4 regions of the Nonomuraea sp. ZG12 genome follow, and region 3 is predicted to be linked to each of the others. Evidence: riboswitches for the same ligand, from Rfam matches in the RefSeq annotation. Region 3 holds a riboswitch; each other region holds the start of a gene.
What was found. Region 3 has a riboswitch for cyclic di-AMP ahead of ACTMTF_RS38005 (coiled-coil domain-containing protein). Riboswitches for the same ligand answer to the same signal wherever they lie in the genome.
Positions count from the first base shown of each region.

Region 1 (4,422 bases), on a different contig from region 3:
TACGCCTGCGCAGCAGCCGGAACCCGAGGAACAGCATGATCGCGCCGAGCGCGGTCCCCATCGCGCCGACGAGCGTGCCGTAGAGCACGTCGTCACGCTTGGCGTGACCCAGCTCGTGCGCCACGATCAGCTCCACCTCGGGCTGCGGCGCCTTGAGCAGGGTGTCGTAGACCACGATCCGGCGGGTGGCGCCGAAACCGGAGACGTAGGCGTTGAGCGCGGTCGTCCTGCGTGAGGCGTCGGCCACCAGCACGTCCTCCACCGGGACGCCGTCGCGCTCGGCCATCGCCATCAGGTTGGTGCGCAGCGGCCCGGCGGGCATGGCGTGGAAGTCGTTGAACACCGGCTCGAACACCACGGGGTAGACGAAGGAGGCGCTCACGGTCAGCGCGAACGCCCCCACCGCGGCGGGAATCCACCAGCGCCTGATCCGGCGGGCCAGGGCCACGATCGCGAGCACCATGACGGTCAGCAGGGCCGCGTTGATGCCAATGCCCTTGAGCCGGTCCGCCGTCCAGCCCACCCAGTCCTGGGTGGACAGCCCGTAGTCGCGCAGCACCGTCTCGAACCAGATGCCGAGCGGCCAGCGCAGGGCCTCCTCGATCGCGGTGATGGCGAACACGCCCAGCAGGACCCGCACCCACCACGGGCCGCGCACCCATCCCAGCAGCTTCGCGCCGAGCGGGGTGGCGACGAGCAGGCCCGCGAACACCAGGCCGAGCCCGAGGGACAGGTAGCTGGGCAGGCTGGTGGCCGCGTCGAACGCCTGCGACCTGGCCAGCTGGGCGGCGGTGAAATCCCGGGCCGGGTCGGGCGTGACGGCGGGCGCGGACGAAGGCAGCGCCTGCCAGGGCGTGGTGAACGCCACCACGCCCACCAGCACGGCGCCCAGCACGGCGAACGCCGCCCCGGCCTGCCGCCGCAGCATCGTGGCCCGCCGCTCGTCCCCCGCTTCCGCCACACCCCTCCCCTGCCCCTCTGGAGGCCGTCCAGCACCGCTGCCGGGCGCGGCTCCCCCCTCCGGGGCCGGTCCAGCGGGTCGCCCCGCTGCGGGCCGTCCAGCGCCGTCGCCGGGCGCGGCTCGACCGGCGGGCTCGGCGCTCTCGCCGGCCTCCACGGCCACCTCGCCGGCCTCTACGGCCACCTCACCCGCCTCTGTGACGCCGACGTCGTCGTCCGCCGCGTCGTTTCTGTTCTGGTCCATTCGCGTCCCCTCACGCCAGCTGGTCGCGCATGTACGCGCGCCACCGCTCCGTCAGCATGCCGGTCGAGAGCCCCAGCGAGGCGAGCGCCCCGTCGACGCCGCCCGCCTGAGCTTCACGGTAGAGCCTCACCAGGGTCCTCTCACCCCGGTGCCCGGCGAGGAAGCGACACGCCAGCCAGGCCTCCTGGTACGCCCGCGCGAGCCTGGCGCCGTCGCCCTGGAGGGCGAAGTCCGCCGGTCCCGGCAGATGGCGGGGGATTCGTCCCGCTCTGACCTCGGCGGCGAGCTCGGCGGCGGCCACCCGCACGGGCAGCCCGGCGTCCCGGTAGGCGACGTAGTCGGCGAAACCCTCGTAGAGCCAGATCGGCAGCCCGCCGGTGCCCGCGGCGACATGGGTCAGCTCGTGCGTCAGCACCACGTCCCTGCCGGTCGGCGTGAGCCGGGCGAAGAACTCGGGCACCACGATCACCCGGCCGTCGTCCGCCACGGCGGCCAGCCCGTCGACCGACGCCACCCCGGCGAGCCCGGCAGCCTCGGCGGCGGAGCCGGGCACCAGGACCACGGGACGCACCGGCCGGCCCAGCACGGCCGCCACCCGCCGCCCGGCCGTGTCGGCCCGGCGTGCCAGGTCGCGGAGGAGCTCGGCGGGCGCGTGGCGCCCGGCGACCGAAGAGCTTCTCCCTCGTACGACCACCGCTTCGTCACCCCACGGGGCCGGGACCTCGGCGAGGTCCGGAGCGCTGGCCGTGGCGGCCCCGGCCAGCAGCAGGGCCGCCAGCACCGCTCGACGGCTCACCCGCACGGACACGATGCCCGATGGTAGCCGCCCGAACGGCAGATCCGCCCCGAAGACGGCCCGATGGCGGTCTGATGGGCCCGGGACGGCCGAAGGCCCCGTCCCGGGCGGGACGGGGCCTTCGGACCGGGGATCACAACCCGGGACGTACCGCGCCCACGAACGACGACTTGCGCCATCCCGCGAGCTTCTCGATGCGCACCCGTTCGCCTGTCCTCGGCGAATGGATCATCTTGCCGCCGCCGACGTACATGCCGACGTGACCGAGCCCGCGGAAGAACAGCAGGTCTCCTTCCCGCAGGTTCTTGTAGGAGACTTTCGTCCTGATGCGCGCGAACTGGCTGTACGTGACGCGCGGGATCTTCACTCCGGCCTTCTTCCAGGCGAACTGGACGAGACCCGAGCAGTCGAACGAACCAGGTCCGGTGCCGCCGTAACGGTACGGGTCACCGATCTGCTTCTTGGCCACCGCGACCGCCTTACCGGCCATCAGCTGTTGCCGAGCGACCTTGGCCCGCTTCGCGGACTTGGCGGACTTGGCCGCCTTCGTCCCGGAGGAGCCGGAGGATTCGCTCATCGTCGCCGCCTGCGCCGACGTGGCAGGGAGGACCATCCCTCCGGCTGTCACGGTCATGGTCAGCGCCACGCCACTCAGGGCGATGCGGGACAGACGGGGGTTCTGCGAAGAGGTAGACAGGATTTCTCCTTGGATCTTCCACGAACGCCTACCGGGTTAGCTGACGGATTCGGGCCTGGAAGTCGCCCTACGGCGCGTGTCGCGCCGATTCACCCCTGATCCGGAAACGCGGATCGCTGGGTCCCCGGCTCCGTGCCTCCTGGCTGCACGGACTCGGCAGGTCACCGCCTCCATTCGTCTACAAGGGCGGGGGCGGCGACCGGCTGGAATGTTCATCGGTCCACCTCGGAAGATCCGATGGCGGTCCGCGGCGACATGGCGTGGCGCCGCGAGGCCAGAAGCTACGCCCGGTCGTCGCGATCTGGCAAAGCCTGAGTGCCTCAGTCAAGATCAGACAAAGGGAGAGTCAAGTCCTCCACCACTGCTGGGATATGGGGGTTCGTTATTGAAAAGTGACCCTTCTCACAGTTGACGATTGAATGAATTGTCAGGTCCCATCCGTACCTCTTGTCACATGCGTCACATCCATTCACGCCTGGAAAGCACGAAACCGGGCCCCGGAAATGTTCCGGGACCCGGCTCGAAGGGTGTGGATCACGGGCGGCGGGCGCCCGCGAAACTCCTGCCGTAGGCGGAAAGGGAGACCACCTTGACCACATCACCGGTCTGCGGTGCGTGCACCATCTGACCGTTGCCCGCGTAGATGCTCACGTGCCCCAGTCCCTGACTGAAGATGAGGTCGCCGGGCTGCAGGTCGTTCATGTCCACCGCACGGCCGGCCGTCCACTGCTGCCAGGTGGTGCGCGGCAGCTCGACGCCCGCCGCGCGCCAGGCGGCCTGCGTGAGGCCGGAGCAGTCGAACCCACCCGGTCCCGTGCCGCCGAAGACGTACGGCTTGCCGATCTGGCCGTAGGCGAAGGACAGCGCCGCCGCGGCGTTGCCCGAGGCCGGACCGGTGTACTTCAGACCGGTGCTGTTGGGATTGCCGGCGCGGTAGGCGCCGAGCCTGTTGAGGAGCTTCTTCTGCTGCGCGATGAGCGCCAGGATCTCCTTGCGGTCCTTGCTGACCGCGTCGCGCTCCTTGTCGGCGTCGCCGAGCGCGTCCTGGGCGCTGTCGCGCTCGATCTTGAGGCCGCGGTTCTCCCGGTCGAAGGCGGCGAGCTTGTCGGCTCGCTCCTGGGAGAGCTGCTGGGTCAGCGACATGCTGTACAGCATGTCGCCGGGCTCGTCATTGGTCATCATCGTGGGCAACGAGGTGTAGTCGCCCATCTTGTAGGTGTCGACGGCCATCGCGACCACCTGCTCGCGCAGATCGGCCACGGTGGCCAGCTTGCGTTTGTAGCTCTCGTTGAGCTTGGCGTAGCGGCCGCTGGCCTCTTTGTACTTCTCGGTCGCCGTGTTGTAGCGGTCGACGACCTTGTCGGCCTTGTCATTGAGCTTTTTCAGCTTCGCCTTGGCCTGGCTGACCGTGGGCTTGGGATCGGCCAGCGCGCCTCCCATCGGGGTCAGCAGCAGCCCGATCGCAAGACCCGTGGCCAGGGGTATCCGGCCCAACCTCACAGCGTCGCCTCCCAGGGGATATACCTGGGGCGAAATAGTACAGAAGTGACGGGGTAAGTCTCACCTAAACGTCATATTTGTAATCTAGGCGCGGCCCAGCCGTCGAAGCAGCAGTCCAGACGGAACGGGTCTGGCTCCCATCCGCCGCACCGATTCGGCCACCTCGCGGTCGGAGGAGACCACGGCGATGGCCCGGCCCGGCGGCTCCGCGCGTACGAGCTGGCG
Region 1 covers NZ_JBQHCW010000001.1:284,502-288,923, reverse strand. Annotated here, with positions in the region: gene ACTMTF_RS01275 (M48 family metallopeptidase) at 1-1,204, opposite strand, end outside; gene ACTMTF_RS01270 (hypothetical protein) at 1,215-2,012, opposite strand; gene ACTMTF_RS01265 (C40 family peptidase) at 2,134-2,577, opposite strand; cyclic di-AMP (ydaO/yuaA leader) riboswitch at 2,708-2,866, opposite strand; gene ACTMTF_RS01260 (NlpC/P60 family protein) at 3,232-4,197, opposite strand; gene ACTMTF_RS01255 (NYN domain-containing protein) at 4,282-4,422, opposite strand, start outside.
Region 1: it holds a riboswitch for cyclic di-AMP, as region 3 does, so the genes downstream of both, ACTMTF_RS01265 (C40 family peptidase) here and ACTMTF_RS38005 (coiled-coil domain-containing protein) in region 3, are expected to answer to the same signal.

Region 2 (4,422 bases), on a different contig from region 3:
CCGCCTCGGTGGGCGGGGCCGCCGACGGGCCCGTGGTGGACATGATCGAGGTGAGGGTGAGCACTCTTTCGGGGTGCCTGAAGGCGAGGGTCTGGGCGATCATGCCGCCCATCGACGCGCCCACCACATGCGCGGCGGGCCAGCCGAGCACCTCCATCAGCCCCGCCGCGTCGTCGGCCATGTCGTCCAGCAGATACGCCGAGGGCGTCCCCGGTAGGGGGACGCCCTCGGCGTGCAGATGGGTGGACAGGCCCGCGTCGCGGTTGTCGAATCTGACGACGTGGTGACCCTGCTCGGCCAGTAGCGAGCAGAATTCGTCGTCCCAGTGTATGAGCTGGGCGCCCAGCCCCATGATCAGTAGGAGAGGGCGCCCGTCAGGCGAGCCGAAGCTCTCGTAGGCCAGTTCGATGCCGTTGACCGATGCACGCGAGATCACAGATGACAATTACCGTCAAATGCTCCTGGCGTAAAGCCAAACCCAAGGACGGCGGGGGGGGGTCGACGGAGGTCGGCGCAGAACCATCCCCAGGGGTCGGCGGGGGGTGTCGCGTGCGGTGAGGGGTGGGTCAGCGGGTCATGAGGCGGCGGATGCGGTCGCGGCCGAGGATGGCGCCGCCGCCGACGAGGGCCAGGCCGCCGGCGAGGGCGGCACCGGCGACGCCGCTCGGCTCTTCGGTCGCGGCCGCGGCGGCGGGGCTGGAGGGGCCGGCGTACGCGGTCGCCTTGACGGAGACGGCGGAGCCGCCGGAGCCCGAACCGGCGCGGGCGGAGGCGTCGGCGAGAGGCTTGCCCTCCACGACCTTCGACTCGCCCTTCTCGATCTTCTTCTCGGCCAGGATCTGCGGCGGCTTGGCCGGGTTGGCGTCCTTACGCGACCAGGCGCCGGTCGAGAAGGCCACCGGGTGGTTCTTCTTGCCCACGCCCTTGCCCCACTTGGTGATGACGTACTCGACCTTGATGTGGCCCTTGCCACCGTTGTCGTCGACCATCAGCGTCCGGGAGTTGAACGTGCCACCGGTCAGCTCGGCGAAGGTCTTGGAGTCCAGGTCCAGCATGACGCCGCTGCTGGAGGGAGCGCCGGGGCCGCGGTCACCGACGAAGAACGGCATCTTCTTGCCGTTGTAGACCACGTAGCCCTCGGTCAGCAGGGGCCAGCTGGGGCTGGCGGCCATGCCCTTCTGCATGGGCTTGCCGCTGGCGGGCAGGCCGGTGTCGCCGGCGCGGCCGGAGTTGTCGTCCCAGAAGTACGAGGCCGTGGTCGAGCCCTTGAGCAGGACCTTCTGAGTGTCGTCGACATCGGCGTGGGCGGCGGGGCCGGCGCCGAAGGCCAGGACGCCGGCAGTGGCGGCGCCGGCGAGCAGGGTGATGGAACGCATGCCGAAGCGAGCAGACATGAAAAAGGGAATCCTTCGTTAGGTATGGGGAAGCGCGCGCTCGCTTGAGGGCGTAGCCGGGCAGCGAAAGGCCGACGGACGCTACGCGGAGCGCGGAGAAGCTTGGGGGAAGTCGCCGCTCAGTGGGCGGCTGGTGACGTTACGCGGGCTGGGGGTACGCGGGAACGGAGCACAGGTGAGTTCGTCCTCTCCATCTCGCCTACCGGGTTAGCTGACGGGTTCGGACGTGGAGATGTCCTACCGGCCGCGAAGGCCGGATTCACCCCAGGAGATGGGTCCCCGGTTCCCGCGGAGGCGCGGGATTCGGCGCCAGGCGGCCGCCTCTTCCTGTTGAAGGGCCAGGTCACCGCCTGGTAACGCCACTCAACTTATAGGCCAAACCGGACAAACGCAAAGCAAATGCCATGAATCGGTCGAAGATCTACCTAAGAAGGTCAAGAAAAAAGGGGGTACGGCATGCCGTACCCCCGCGAATCCCCCGATTCAGCCGCCGCTCTTACGCCTGAACGATCGCTTGCTGGCAGCCGGCCCGTGTGCTCCGTGGATCTTCGAAGCGTCGGCGCCCCTGCCACCCGCACCCGTGTCCGCCTGCTGGTTGCGCTTGCGATCCAGCGCCTCGCGGAACTTGCGCTTCATCTCGTCCTCGGGGGTTTCGCTGACTTCCGGCTCCGGTGATTCCGCCATGAGGACCTCCTGGTGTTGGGGACATACACAGCTTGGCATGACGCTCCTTACAGCGCGAAACCGGGGATCGGCGATTCCGGGTCACAGCGGCGTGGAGCAGGTGCCCGAGCGGATGAAGGCGAGGCCGTCGTAGTCGTCCGCGAGCACGGTCGGGGCGAAGCGGAACTTGTAGGTGAGGCGGCTGACCACGGCTCCGTAGGCGCGCACGTGCAGACGGCTGCCGAGCCAGCGCGCCACGCCCTCCGACCGCTCGCCGGTGCGCAGGTCCAGCAGGTGGTCGTCCGGGCAGGCGGCGGCCAGCCTGGCCTCCACCATCGTGGCGTTGTCGACGCTCGGCACCCGGTTCCGCACGGGCGGCTTGCGCGTGTCGGGCCTGCCGAAGCGCATCCGCCTGGCCCTGAACTCCCCCTCCCCCATGAGCAGCCCCAGGGCGTAGTAGGCGGCGCCGTGCCGCTGCCGCAAGTGCCGGCCCATGGCCGGGACGGGGCCGCCGCCGTGGTTGCCGGACATCACATGGCCGTTGTGCGCCCACACCGCGACCTTCACGGCGGGGTCGCCCAGCAGCCGGTCCACGTTGTCGGCGAGGAACAGGTCACGGACGGCGCCGACGGTCTGCTGCGGGTCGGCGTGCCGCATCGGCCGGGACGCCAGGACGGCGCTCTGCCGCAGCGTCCTGGCATGCGCGATCGCCTCACCCGCCGATCCGGGCCCGGTGGCGAGGAAGTCCTCCAGGCGGCGGGCGGCTGTCTCGACGGCCGGGTCCAGGGGGCCGTCCACCCCCAGCCGGGTCTGCCCGAGCGCGGCCAGCGGCTCCAGGAACGCCGGGGCGACCTCCCCCAGGTATCGGGCCAGCCACTCGATCGAGGCCGCCGGATACTGCGGGTCGATCCCGGCGAAACGCACCTTACGCTCCGGGGGCGCGGCGCGGTTGTACTCGCGCATCCACTCCACCACCCCGAGCATCTCGCGCGTGTGCCAGGTCCAGAAGACCATCCCGCCCAGCGCCTCGGCCGCGTCGCCGGTGCCGTGCAGCACGTAGTCGTTGACCGCCTCGGCGGCGGAGACGCTGGCCTCCATCGCCAGCACGGTGAAGCCCAGCTCCTCCACCAGGAAGCGCAGCAGCCGGTGCTTGAGCAGGAAGAACTCCCGGGTGCCGTGGGTGGCCTCGCCGAGCCCCACCACGCGCACGCCGTCCAGAGCGGGCCGCAGCGGCTCCAGGTCGGCGACGGGCGCGCCCGGCTCCAGCGCGGCCAGCCGGATGGCCCGCCCCGCCAGCCAGCCGGTCAGCTCTTCCGGGACGGCGACAGCGGTCATGACTTCTTCGCGCCGCGCCGTACGGCATCGCCCAGGAGCACCAGCCCGAGCAGGCCGAGAACGAGACTCAGGGCGGTGTGCGCGCTGCCGTCGAGCCAGAGATGCAGCAGACCGAAGTGCCGGTCGAAGGAGGTGGCCACCAAGCCGCCGAACCCCTGAAGCATGAGAAAGAAACCGAGAATCCCCATGGGCTACACCTTGCCATGGCGACGTCGGCGGCACAGGCGACCAAAGTATGCCCACAGCCGACCATCGAACGTTTCTTATTGCCGCCCAAGAAAGTGCCGATCATTTTTCTTTCGGCAAAGATCCACACAGTCCGGAAAACTCGTACTATTTCTGGCAAAGCACCGGAAACGAGGCGAGGGCATGACAGGGGACGAGCAGCTTCCGGCACACATCGATCCGACCGTGCCCAGTGTCGCCAGAATGTACGACTACTACCTCGGCGGGAAGGACAACTTCCCGGCCGACCGGGAAGCCGCCGAGCAGATCATCCAGCTGGGCCGCCGGATGGGCTCGGACATCAGGGAGGTCGCCCTGGCCAACCGCGGGTTCCTGATCCGCGGCGTACGGCATCTCGCCGAGTCCGGGGTGCGGCAGTTTCTCGACCTGGGCACCGGCCTGCCCACCCAGGACAACATCCACCAGGTCGTCCAGCGCGTCACGCCCGACGCCAGGGTCGTCTACTCCGACAACGATCCCATCGTGCTGGCCCACGCGCGGGCCCTGCTCGCCGACAATCCCGGCACGGTCATCGTGGAGGCGGACGTACGCGACCCGGAGGCCCTCCTGGCCGCCGCCGCCGGCCACCTCGACTTCACCCGGCCCGTGGCGGTCGTCATCGCGGCGGTGCTGCACTTCCTGCACGACGACGCGGAGGTGGCGCGGATCATCGAGACCCTGCGCCGGCCGCTGGTCCCGGGCAGCCACCTGATGGTCTCCCACGGTTACATCGAGACCGGCCAGGCCGACAAGGAGGCAGTGGACGTGGTGCGCGGCGTCTACCGGCGCAGCACGTCCGGCGCGA
Region 2 covers NZ_JBQHCW010000007.1:257,108-261,529, forward strand. Annotated here, with positions in the region: gene ACTMTF_RS21890 (alpha/beta fold hydrolase) at 1-436, opposite strand, end outside; gene ACTMTF_RS21895 (hypothetical protein) at 567-1,394, opposite strand; cyclic di-AMP (ydaO/yuaA leader) riboswitch at 1,576-1,713, opposite strand; gene ACTMTF_RS21900 (DUF5302 domain-containing protein) at 1,878-2,078, opposite strand; gene ACTMTF_RS21905 (erythromycin esterase family protein) at 2,160-3,392, opposite strand; gene ACTMTF_RS21910 (hypothetical protein) at 3,389-3,580, opposite strand; gene ACTMTF_RS21915 (SAM-dependent methyltransferase) at 3,762-4,422, shown strand, end outside.
Region 2: it holds a riboswitch for cyclic di-AMP, as region 3 does, so the genes downstream of both, ACTMTF_RS21895 (hypothetical protein) here and ACTMTF_RS38005 (coiled-coil domain-containing protein) in region 3, are expected to answer to the same signal.

Region 3 (4,422 bases):
TGGCCGTGGCGGCGATCCGCCGGCTGCACGTGGACACCCTCTTCCTGGGCGTGCACGGAATGAGCGCGCGGGCCGGGTTCACCACGCCCAACCTGCTCGAGTCCGAGACGGACCGGGAGCTGGTGACCGCCGCGCACCGGCTGGTCGTACCGGCCGACCACACCAAGTGGAACACGATCGGCATCAGCACCATCGCCGAGCTGACCGAGGCCGACGTGGTCATCAGCGACGCGGGGCTGCCCGAGGACGCACGTATGGAGCTGGCCGAACGGGCCGGCGAACTGATCATCGCGGAGGGCTCGCAGTGAAGCGCACCATCACCCATCTGGCCGACGGCCGGGAGCTGATCTACTTCGACCGGCGCGACGACGCCGACCGGAGCGCGATCGACCGGCGGCCCCTCGGGCCGCGGCCGGTGGCCTCCGAGCTGCGCTACGACCCGCTGACCGAAGAGTGGATCGCGATGGCGGGGCACCGGCAGACGCGTACGTTCCTGCCTCCGGCCGACGAATGCCCGCTCTGCCCGTCGTCCGACACCCGGTCGTCGGAGATCCCGGCGCACGACTACGACGTGGTGGTGTTCGAGAACCGCTTCCCGTCCTTTTCCGGAAATATCGGCTCTTATGAGGAAGCGGGCGGGCTGAGTGAAGTCCGGCCGGGGTTGGGACGGTGTGAGGTGGTGTGCTTCACCGCCGAGCACTCCTCCTCCTTCTCCCGGCTCTCCGACGAGCAGGTCGAGCTGGTCATGGAGGCCTGGGCGGACCGCACGGCGGAGCTGTCCGCGATCGAGGGCGTGGAGCAGGTCTTCTGCTTCGAGAACCGCGGCGAGGAGATCGGCATCACGCTCTTCCACCCGCACGGCCAGATCTACGCCTACCCGTACGTGACTCCCAGGACCAAGCTGCAGCTCGCCGCCGCCCGCCGGTACGCCGAGCGGCATCAGGGCCGCAACCTGTACGCCGACGTGCTCGACGCCGAGCGGGCCGGGCCTCGGGTGGTGGCGGCGAACGAGCTGTGGACGGCCTTCGTGCCCGCCGCCGCCCGCTGGCCGTTCGAGGTGCACCTCTACCCGCACCGGCAGGTGCCGGACCTGGCCGCGCTGTCGGAGGCCGAGCGGTCCGCCTTCGCGCCGCTCTACACCTCGGTCCTGAGGGCCCTGGACGGCCTGTTCGACGTCGCGATGCCGTACATCTCCGCCTGGCACCAGGCGCCGGTGCGGCAGGACCGTGAGCTGGGCTATCTGCACCTGGAGCTGTTCAGCATCCGGCGGGCGCCCGGCAAGCTGAAGTTCCTGGCAGGATCGGAGTCGGCCATGGGCGCCTTCGTCAACGACGTGCCCCCGGAAGAGGCCGCGAACATGCTTCGATCACAGGTAGATCACTGATTGATTTCCGATTGGAGTCGCGTTACCCGGGATCTACCACTAATATCCCTTGAGGCACGGCCGTAACGCTGTGCCACGCCTAATCCGGGCGAGTCGCCTGGAGCCGGGGACCCACCGCATCTGGGGTGAATCCACTTCGGTGGTAGGGAGCTCTCTGACCCGAACCCGTCAGCTAACCCGGTCGGCTGAGGGAGAGGAACCCGTTCGTGGCGGCAGCGTCCCCCGCGCACCTTGCCATTGGCGTCATCAGCGTGGCGGCGGTGATCTTCATTCCAGCGACGGTGTCGTCCGCGACCACCGTCACCACCACCACCGCTGAGCCCAAACCGACCGAGGCCAAGCTCCGTAACGAGCTCAAAGGGCTGAACCAGAAGGTCGACAAGCTCATCGAGCGTTACAACCTCAAGCGGGTCGAGCTGGCCAAGGCCAAGCAGGCCGCCGAGGCGGCCGAGAAACGGCTCGCCGCCGCCGAGGAGGCGCTCACCGCCGCTCGTGGGCGCGTCGCCGAGCTCGCCAATCTGCGTTATCAGAACGGCGGCATGCCGCTTCCGGCGTTGGTGGTGCCGCCCGACGGCGCCGCCGCGGCCCTGCTGGAGCAGGTCACCGCCGATCAGACGGCCCTGGTTCAGGACGTGTTCGACGCGCGCGACGAGAAGAAGAACGCCGCGGACGAGGCTGCGGCGCTGGCCCGCGACATCAGCGCCGACACCGCCGAGGTGGCCGAGCAGCGCGACGAGGCCGAGGACGTCATCGGCGACATTCAGAAGAAGCTCAAGGACCTCGTCCCGTTCAGCACCGGCCGCCGCTCCGACGGCAGCTGGGCGCCCCAGCTGCCGTCGGGCCCCGACAACATCACCGCCCGCACCCGGCTGATGCGCGAGCAGTTGCAGAAGAACTTCAAGCTGCCGTTCGCGGTCGGCTGCTTCCGCTCGGGTGGCGGCGGCGAGCACCCGCTGGGCCGGGCGTGCGACTTCATGATGAGCACCGGCGGCAGCCTCCCCAGCGCCGTCCACAACGCGCTCGGCGACAGCATCGCGGAGTGGACCGTCGACAACCGCGACAAGCTCGGCGTCAAGTACGTCATCTGGAAGCAGCGGATCAACCACGGCTCCGGCTGGAGCACGATGTCCGACCGCGGCAGCGTCACCGAGAACCACTACGACCACGTGCACGTCTCCATGCACTGATAAGGGGACGAGTAGCATCTGATGAGCTATTCGCACTCTTGAAGAAGGCGTTTCAGCGGGTCGTCGGTCTGTGAGGGTGGCGTCCGCCGAGGTCGTCCTGTGCGTTGGTGCGTGGCCAACTGCCTGCCACTTTCCGGGTTCGCCGGACGGGATCGCATCTGGCGCGAGGTGGTGTTCGGGTGCAACGGGTCTCGGTGGAGGGTGCCGCACATCTGGTGCTCGCGGACGGCGTGGTGCCGTTGCACCCGCAGGATGCGGTGTTCGCCGCGATGCTGACGGGGTGGGAGCGGCTGCCGGCCGCCTCGACGATCAAGACCCGGGTGGATCTGGTCCGGCGGTTCGCGGCATTCACGGGCACGCCGTGCCGGCTCCGCATCATCAACTCCGGCAAGGCCGGATCACGGTGAGCCCGCACTCTGCGTCACCTGCTACCCGCGAACCCAGGCCAAGGTAACCTGCTCCAACTGCGGCGAGCTAGCGCCACCCGTCGTGGTTGCGGGCGGCCGCACCGGCACCAGGCCCCCGCGTGCTTCAGTTGCATGCTCGCCGATCGCGTGGACGCCTTGCTCACCGGAACTGACGGAAGCATCGCAGCGGCACTACTTCCGCTGCGAGAGGCCATTCTCGCGACGAACAACGCCCAGGCCGCCCTCTCCCACTTAGGCCGTAGCCGAGCCCACGACGTCCTGGCCGAGATCGCCGCCGGACGTGCCCCGCTCACCCACGCCACCCTGGACCAGCACGGCCCCATCATTGCTCTGTTCGCGCGCACCCACCTGCTGCGACGCCTCCGCAGACACCTCAACGGCTCCGCACTCCAGCCTGGAGCGGCCTACCGGGCACGCGCCGAACTCGCCGCCAGCAGTCTCTTCCTCACTCACCTGCGCCGCCGAGGGCGCACCCTGGCCACCTGTCGACAGATCGACCTGAACGCCTGCATTGCCAGTCCTCGGCTCACGATCGACTGATGGCCGCTTCTGGTCGTACCTCAGCTCTACCCGAGTCAGAAAAGCGCGGCCCCGGCTGGTCGGCCAGAATTGGAACCCCTTGCTGACTCTTGATATGAGAGGGCCTATAACCGGTTGCGCGCCGGCCTGGGCATGCCGCCAGAATGGGGCGCATGACCGCGCCCGCCGACCTGGAGTTCATGGCCGGGCTGCTAGCAGCGTGGGGTTTTCCCCTGGACACGACGATCAGCAGAGCCGAGCAGGGGACCAACAACCAGACGTTCCTGCTCCGCCAGGGAGGCCTCCGATTCGTGCTCCGGGTCAGCCAGACCCTGTCCGCCGCGCAGGTCGGCGCCGAGCACCGGATCCTGCAGCGGCTACGGCAGGCCGGACTTCCCTTCCAGGTGCCTGAGCCGGTCGCCGCGCCCAGCGGGGACATGGTGATCGAGACCGCGGCCGGGCCCGCCACCGTCTGCCGGTGGATCCCCGGCGTGCGGCCCGACCTCACGGGCCAGACGGCACTCAAGCGCTTCGGCCGGGCGGCCGGGCTGCTCGGCGAGGCGATGCTGGGCGTGCCGCCAGAAGACGGGCTGGGGGACTGGCGAGGTGACCCTCTCCTGGCGCACCCCGCCGTGCCACACGTCGGCGTCCTTTGCCGTCAGCTGCGCGCCGCCGGGATCAGCGCGGAGCGGGCCGCCCGCCTCGACGCCGTGGCACGCCGTGTCGGGCAGGAGTGGTCCGCGGCCGGCGGCGGGCTGCCGACCCAGGTCATCCACGGTGACCTGGCAGCCTGGAACGTGCTGGTCGACGAGGACACTGCGGAGGTGAGCGGGCTGCTTGACTTCGAGTTCGCCGGGGTCGGCTTCCTGGTCCAGGAGGTTATGGCCGCGCTGTTCTACAGCGG
Region 3 covers NZ_JBQHCW010000022.1:14,680-19,101, forward strand. Annotated here, with positions in the region: gene ACTMTF_RS37995 (DeoR/GlpR family DNA-binding transcription regulator) at 1-308, shown strand, start outside; gene galT (galactose-1-phosphate uridylyltransferase) at 305-1,384, shown strand; cyclic di-AMP (ydaO/yuaA leader) riboswitch at 1,451-1,585, shown strand; gene ACTMTF_RS38005 (coiled-coil domain-containing protein) at 1,645-2,571, shown strand; gene ACTMTF_RS38010 (hypothetical protein) at 2,751-2,978, shown strand; gene ACTMTF_RS38015 (hypothetical protein) at 3,111-3,539, shown strand; gene ACTMTF_RS38020 (phosphotransferase enzyme family protein) at 3,692-4,422, shown strand, end outside.

Region 4 (4,422 bases), on a different contig from region 3:
GTGGCCACGGTCTTCGCCGGCGGCTTCGCGATCGCACAGGGCCTCACCAGCGGCGTGGTGGCCTCCGTCGCCGTCCTGCTGTTCTTCGCGTTGCCCGACATCGCCCGCGTGATCAGGCTGCGTAAGACCACCCTGCTGTACCGCGCGGTGCACGAGCCGTGGGTGCCGCTCGTGTTCGTGATCGTCTACTCCCTCAGCCCGCTGTTCTGGGCGCCGCTGTTCACCGCCGGGCTCGGCTGGCTCACCCGGTCCCTCCTCATCCGGGCCCTCCGCTACGGACTGCCCCGGCTGCTCTGAGCGGCGCACCGGTCCGGGCCCCGCTGTCCGTACGACGCGGCGGGCGGTCGCGTACACCGTCCGCGCGCCGCGCTTCAGGAGCTCCGCGGCGAACCGGCGGCCGATGCCGCGGTTGGCGCCGGTGCGAGGGCGATCTGGTCGGTGATGTCCCTGCGGAAGCGTTCCTCCTCATGCGCAACCGCTCGTCACGTGCGACGCGGCTACGCTGATAGTTGACGTTGACGTCAAGGGCAGGTCGGCACCGAAGGAGATCATCGTGCGCATCGGGGATGTGGCGAGCCGCGCCGGAGTGAGCACCAGGGCCTTGCGGTACTACGAGGAGCAGGGCCTGCTCGATCCTGAGCGCACGGCGAGCGGGCAGCGCAGCTACCCCGAGTCCGCGGTCCAGCGGGTCCGCCTCATCCAGCATTTCTACGCCGCGGGGTTGCCGAGCCGGACCATCCTGCACGTGCTGCCCTGCGTCGACGCCGGCACCGCGACGCCCGAGGTCCTCGACGTCCTGTCCGTCGAGCGCGACCGCATCGCGGCGAAGATGGCCGAGCTGGAGCATGCTCTCGCCCAGCTGGACCGGGTGATCGATTTCGCCCGGCACCCGGATCACTGCTCCGCCCCCCGTACACGGGGTGCGACCCCCTCGTGGGCGGGCGATCATAACAATTCTTGACCGATTTATACCCGTTTGCTACGTTTGGGGCTTGCGAGCGGCGGTCCCGTACATGCGGCCGTTGCTGTTCATTGCCCGGACCGTGCCTTCGCGCGGCCGCCTAATCCGCCGTCAGGCGGAGCCGGGGACCCACTTTCTGGGGTGAATCAGCGCATATCCGCGCTGTAGGGCACTTCCACGCCCGAACCCGTCAGCTAACCCGGTAGGCGGTATGGAAGCTAGGAGCTAGCCTTTTTCATGCGTCTCACCAACCGGCTCAGCCATGCCCTGCTCGGCCTCGCCGTCGCCACCGGCGCCCTGACCGTCGGCGCCGGTGCCGCGCAGGCCGCCTCGCCGGCCGCCACTGCCGTCACCGCCGACGCCACGGCCGCCACCCAGACCCGATCCCCCGTCACAGACGCTCCCGCCGTGCTCGGCAGCGCCGCGTACCTGATGGACGCGGAGAGCGGCGAGGTGCGCTTCAGCAAGGAGGCCGACCTGCGCCGGCCGGTCGCCAGCATCACCAAGGCGATGACCGCCTACACCGTGCTCAAGCAGGCCAAGCCGACGGACAAGGTCAAGATCACCGCTGCGGACGTCCGGTACGGCGCCCAGGGCGGGGCGTCGGTGGCCTACCTGCGCGCGGGTGACGTCCTCACCGTCGAGGACCTGCTGTACGGGCTGATGCTGCCTTCGGGGGCCGACGCGGCGCACGCGCTCGCCCGCGCTTACGGGCCGGGCGTGAAGACGTTCGTCGCCGAGATGAACGCCACCGCCCGCGAGCTCGGCATGAACGACACCATGTACGTCAACGCCGACGGCATGCCGTACCAGGGCGGCGGCTACTCCACCGCCCGTGACCAGGCGATGCTCGCCAAGGCGCTGCTGGACGACGAGACCCTCAGGACGGTCACCTCGACCCGCTACCACTCGGTCAGCGCCACGTCCGAGCACGGCTCGTACAGCTGGAAGAACACCAACCGGCTGCTCGGCAACCCGGGCGTCCTCGGCGTGAAGACCGGCTACACCCGGGCCGCGGGCTACACCCTCGCCTTCGCGGCCGAGCACGACGGCGACCGTCTCATCGGCGTGCTCCTCGGCGAGACCGACTCCAGCCGCCGCTTCGAGACCGCGCAGGCCCTGCTGGACTGGGCGGCGGCCGCCGACGACCGATGAGCCCGGCACGCGGTCCTAGAGCCACCGGGGCAGCTCCGGCGCCGGTCGGCCGCCGAGGCCGGTGACGCCGTCCGTCCCCCGGCCGGAGAGGTATGCCGCGAGGCCGGCGAGGGTGCCGGTCACCGGGGTGGAGCCGCCGGCGCCCGCGGTGGACCACTCGCCGTCGTGGTCGGTGGCCGTGACGGTGAGGGCGGGTCCGTCACCGGCGCCGGACCGTTTGGCGGTGATGTCGCCGATCAAGGCGGCGAGGAAGTCGGCCGGGAGGGCGTCGAAGCCCACGCCCGTGCCCAGGTCGACCGCGTGGACCATGACCTCACGGGCCCGCATCCAGGGGATCTCGCCGGCCGGGACGGTGCGGCCCTGGGCGGTGCGGACCTGACGGGCCCACTGCCGCTCGTCCAGCTCGGCGAGCCGCTCCTGAAGCGTGCCGGCGGACCGCGTGGCCCAGGCGCGCAGCTCGGCCGCCGGCCGGGCGGCACCCGCCTCGATGTCGGCGTCACGCTGCGCCGGGGAGGCGTACATCGGCGTCTCCTCCCCGGTGCGCGCCCACTGGGCCAAGTTGACCAGCGCGTCGGCGTTGGCGGCGACGTGGGCCAGCAGGTGCCCGCCGGTCCAGCCGTCGAGCGCCGTCCGCCGGAGCAGCCGGTCGTCCGGCAGGGTGTCCAGGGCGCCGAAGAAGATCTCGGTGCCCTGGGCCGTCCAGCGCAGGCTGTCGGCGCGGCTCCTGCCCGCGGCCATCAGGCCACCGACTCGGCGACGGCCTTGGCCTCGGACCGGCCCAGTCCGGTGATCTCGGTGGTCAGGACGCTGCCGTCGGCGAGGTACCGGGCGGGCTTCCGGGCGTGCCCGACCCCGCCGGGGGTGCCGGTGGCGATGACGTCACCCGGGCTGAGCGTGACGATCGTGGAGACGTAGCGCACCAGGTCGACGGGGTCGAACACGAGGTCCGAGGTGTCGGCTCGCTGCACGGTCTCGCCGTCGACGGATCCGGTCAGGGTGAGCGACGGCCGGGTGCCGCCGGGCAGTTCGTCGGGGGTGACCAGGTACGGGCCGAACGGCGTGCTGCCTTCCCAGGTCTTGCCCTGCAACCACATCGCCGAGCGGTACTGCCAGTCGCGCATGGTGACGTCGTTGAACAGGGCGAACCCGGCGATGGCCGCGACGGCGTCGGTCTCGCCGGCGCGCCGCACGGTCTTCCCGATGACGACCGCGAGCTCGGCCTCCCAGTCCACCTGCCCGGATTCCGGCGGGAGCCGGATCTCGTCGTCGGCCCCGATGAGCGCCTCGGCGTACTTGGCGAACAACGTGGGGTGGCGCGGCAGCTCCCGGCCCATTTCGAGGATGTGGTTGCGGTAGTTCAGGCCGACACAGACGATCTTGCCGGGGCGGGGGACGACCGGCGCGTAACCGACGCTCGCCACTGTGCTTCCCGACCCCCGCGCGGCTCGCGCGGCCCAGTCCGGCCGGGTGAGCAGCTCGCCGACGTCGTTGAGGCCGAGGTCTACCAGGGTCTCCCCCTCGACGCGCACGGCCCGGGTGGCGCCGTCGGCGGTGCGGATGGTGGCGAGCTTCATGCGTTCCGTCCTTCCACGTGGGCGCGGTCGAGGTGCAGCGCCTCGAAGATCGGCCCGTCACTGAATCTGAAGAGATCGAGGGCGCCCGCGTCGGAGTCGGACGCCGAGGCCTCGGACCTGGCCGAGAACGGCGTCCAGGACGGGACGACGAACAGATCGCCCCGGGTGACCGACCAGGACACGTCACCGACCGTGACCCGCCCGCTGCCGTCGAAGACCTGGTACACCGAGGAGCCGACCTCCTGGCGAGGCGCGGTCTCCGCGCCGCTCCGGATCCGGTGCATCTCCACCCGGATGGTCGGCAGCACGTCGCCGCCCGTGGTGGGATTGGTGTAGCGCACCGCCGCGTGGCCGGGCTCCACGGTCCCGGCATGGCCTTCGGCCTCGAGGTCGAGCTGGTCCGTCAGCGCGCGGTCGGTGTCGGCCCACCGGTAGGCCAGCAGCGGGGTGCCGGGCTGGGAGCCGGTGACCGAGACCGGGCGCAGGCCGGGATGGCCCCACAGCCGCTCCGATCGGGACCGTTCGGGGGTGGTGCGTTCGGCCGCGCTGATCTCCTCCCGGCCGAACTCGAAGAACTGGGCGTCGGTGGCGTACTGGAAGGGGATGTCCAGGCCGTCGATCCAGGCCATCGGCTCGCCGGTGGCGTTGTGGTGGGCGTGCCAGTTCCATCCCGCCTGGGGCAGGAAGTCCCCGCGGCGCATCGGCACCGGATCGCGGCCGACCACGGTCCAG
Region 4 covers NZ_JBQHCW010000001.1:1,306,726-1,311,147, reverse strand. Annotated here, with positions in the region: gene ACTMTF_RS06115 (hypothetical protein) at 1-297, shown strand, start outside; gene ACTMTF_RS06110 (MerR family transcriptional regulator) at 554-961, shown strand; cyclic di-AMP (ydaO/yuaA leader) riboswitch at 1,049-1,185, shown strand; gene ACTMTF_RS06105 (D-alanyl-D-alanine carboxypeptidase family protein) at 1,199-2,116, shown strand; gene ACTMTF_RS06100 (maleylpyruvate isomerase family mycothiol-dependent enzyme) at 2,132-2,854, opposite strand; gene ACTMTF_RS06095 (fumarylacetoacetate hydrolase family protein) at 2,854-3,690, opposite strand; gene ACTMTF_RS06090 (cupin domain-containing protein) at 3,687-4,422, opposite strand, start outside.
Region 4: it holds a riboswitch for cyclic di-AMP, as region 3 does, so the genes downstream of both, ACTMTF_RS06105 (D-alanyl-D-alanine carboxypeptidase family protein) here and ACTMTF_RS38005 (coiled-coil domain-containing protein) in region 3, are expected to answer to the same signal.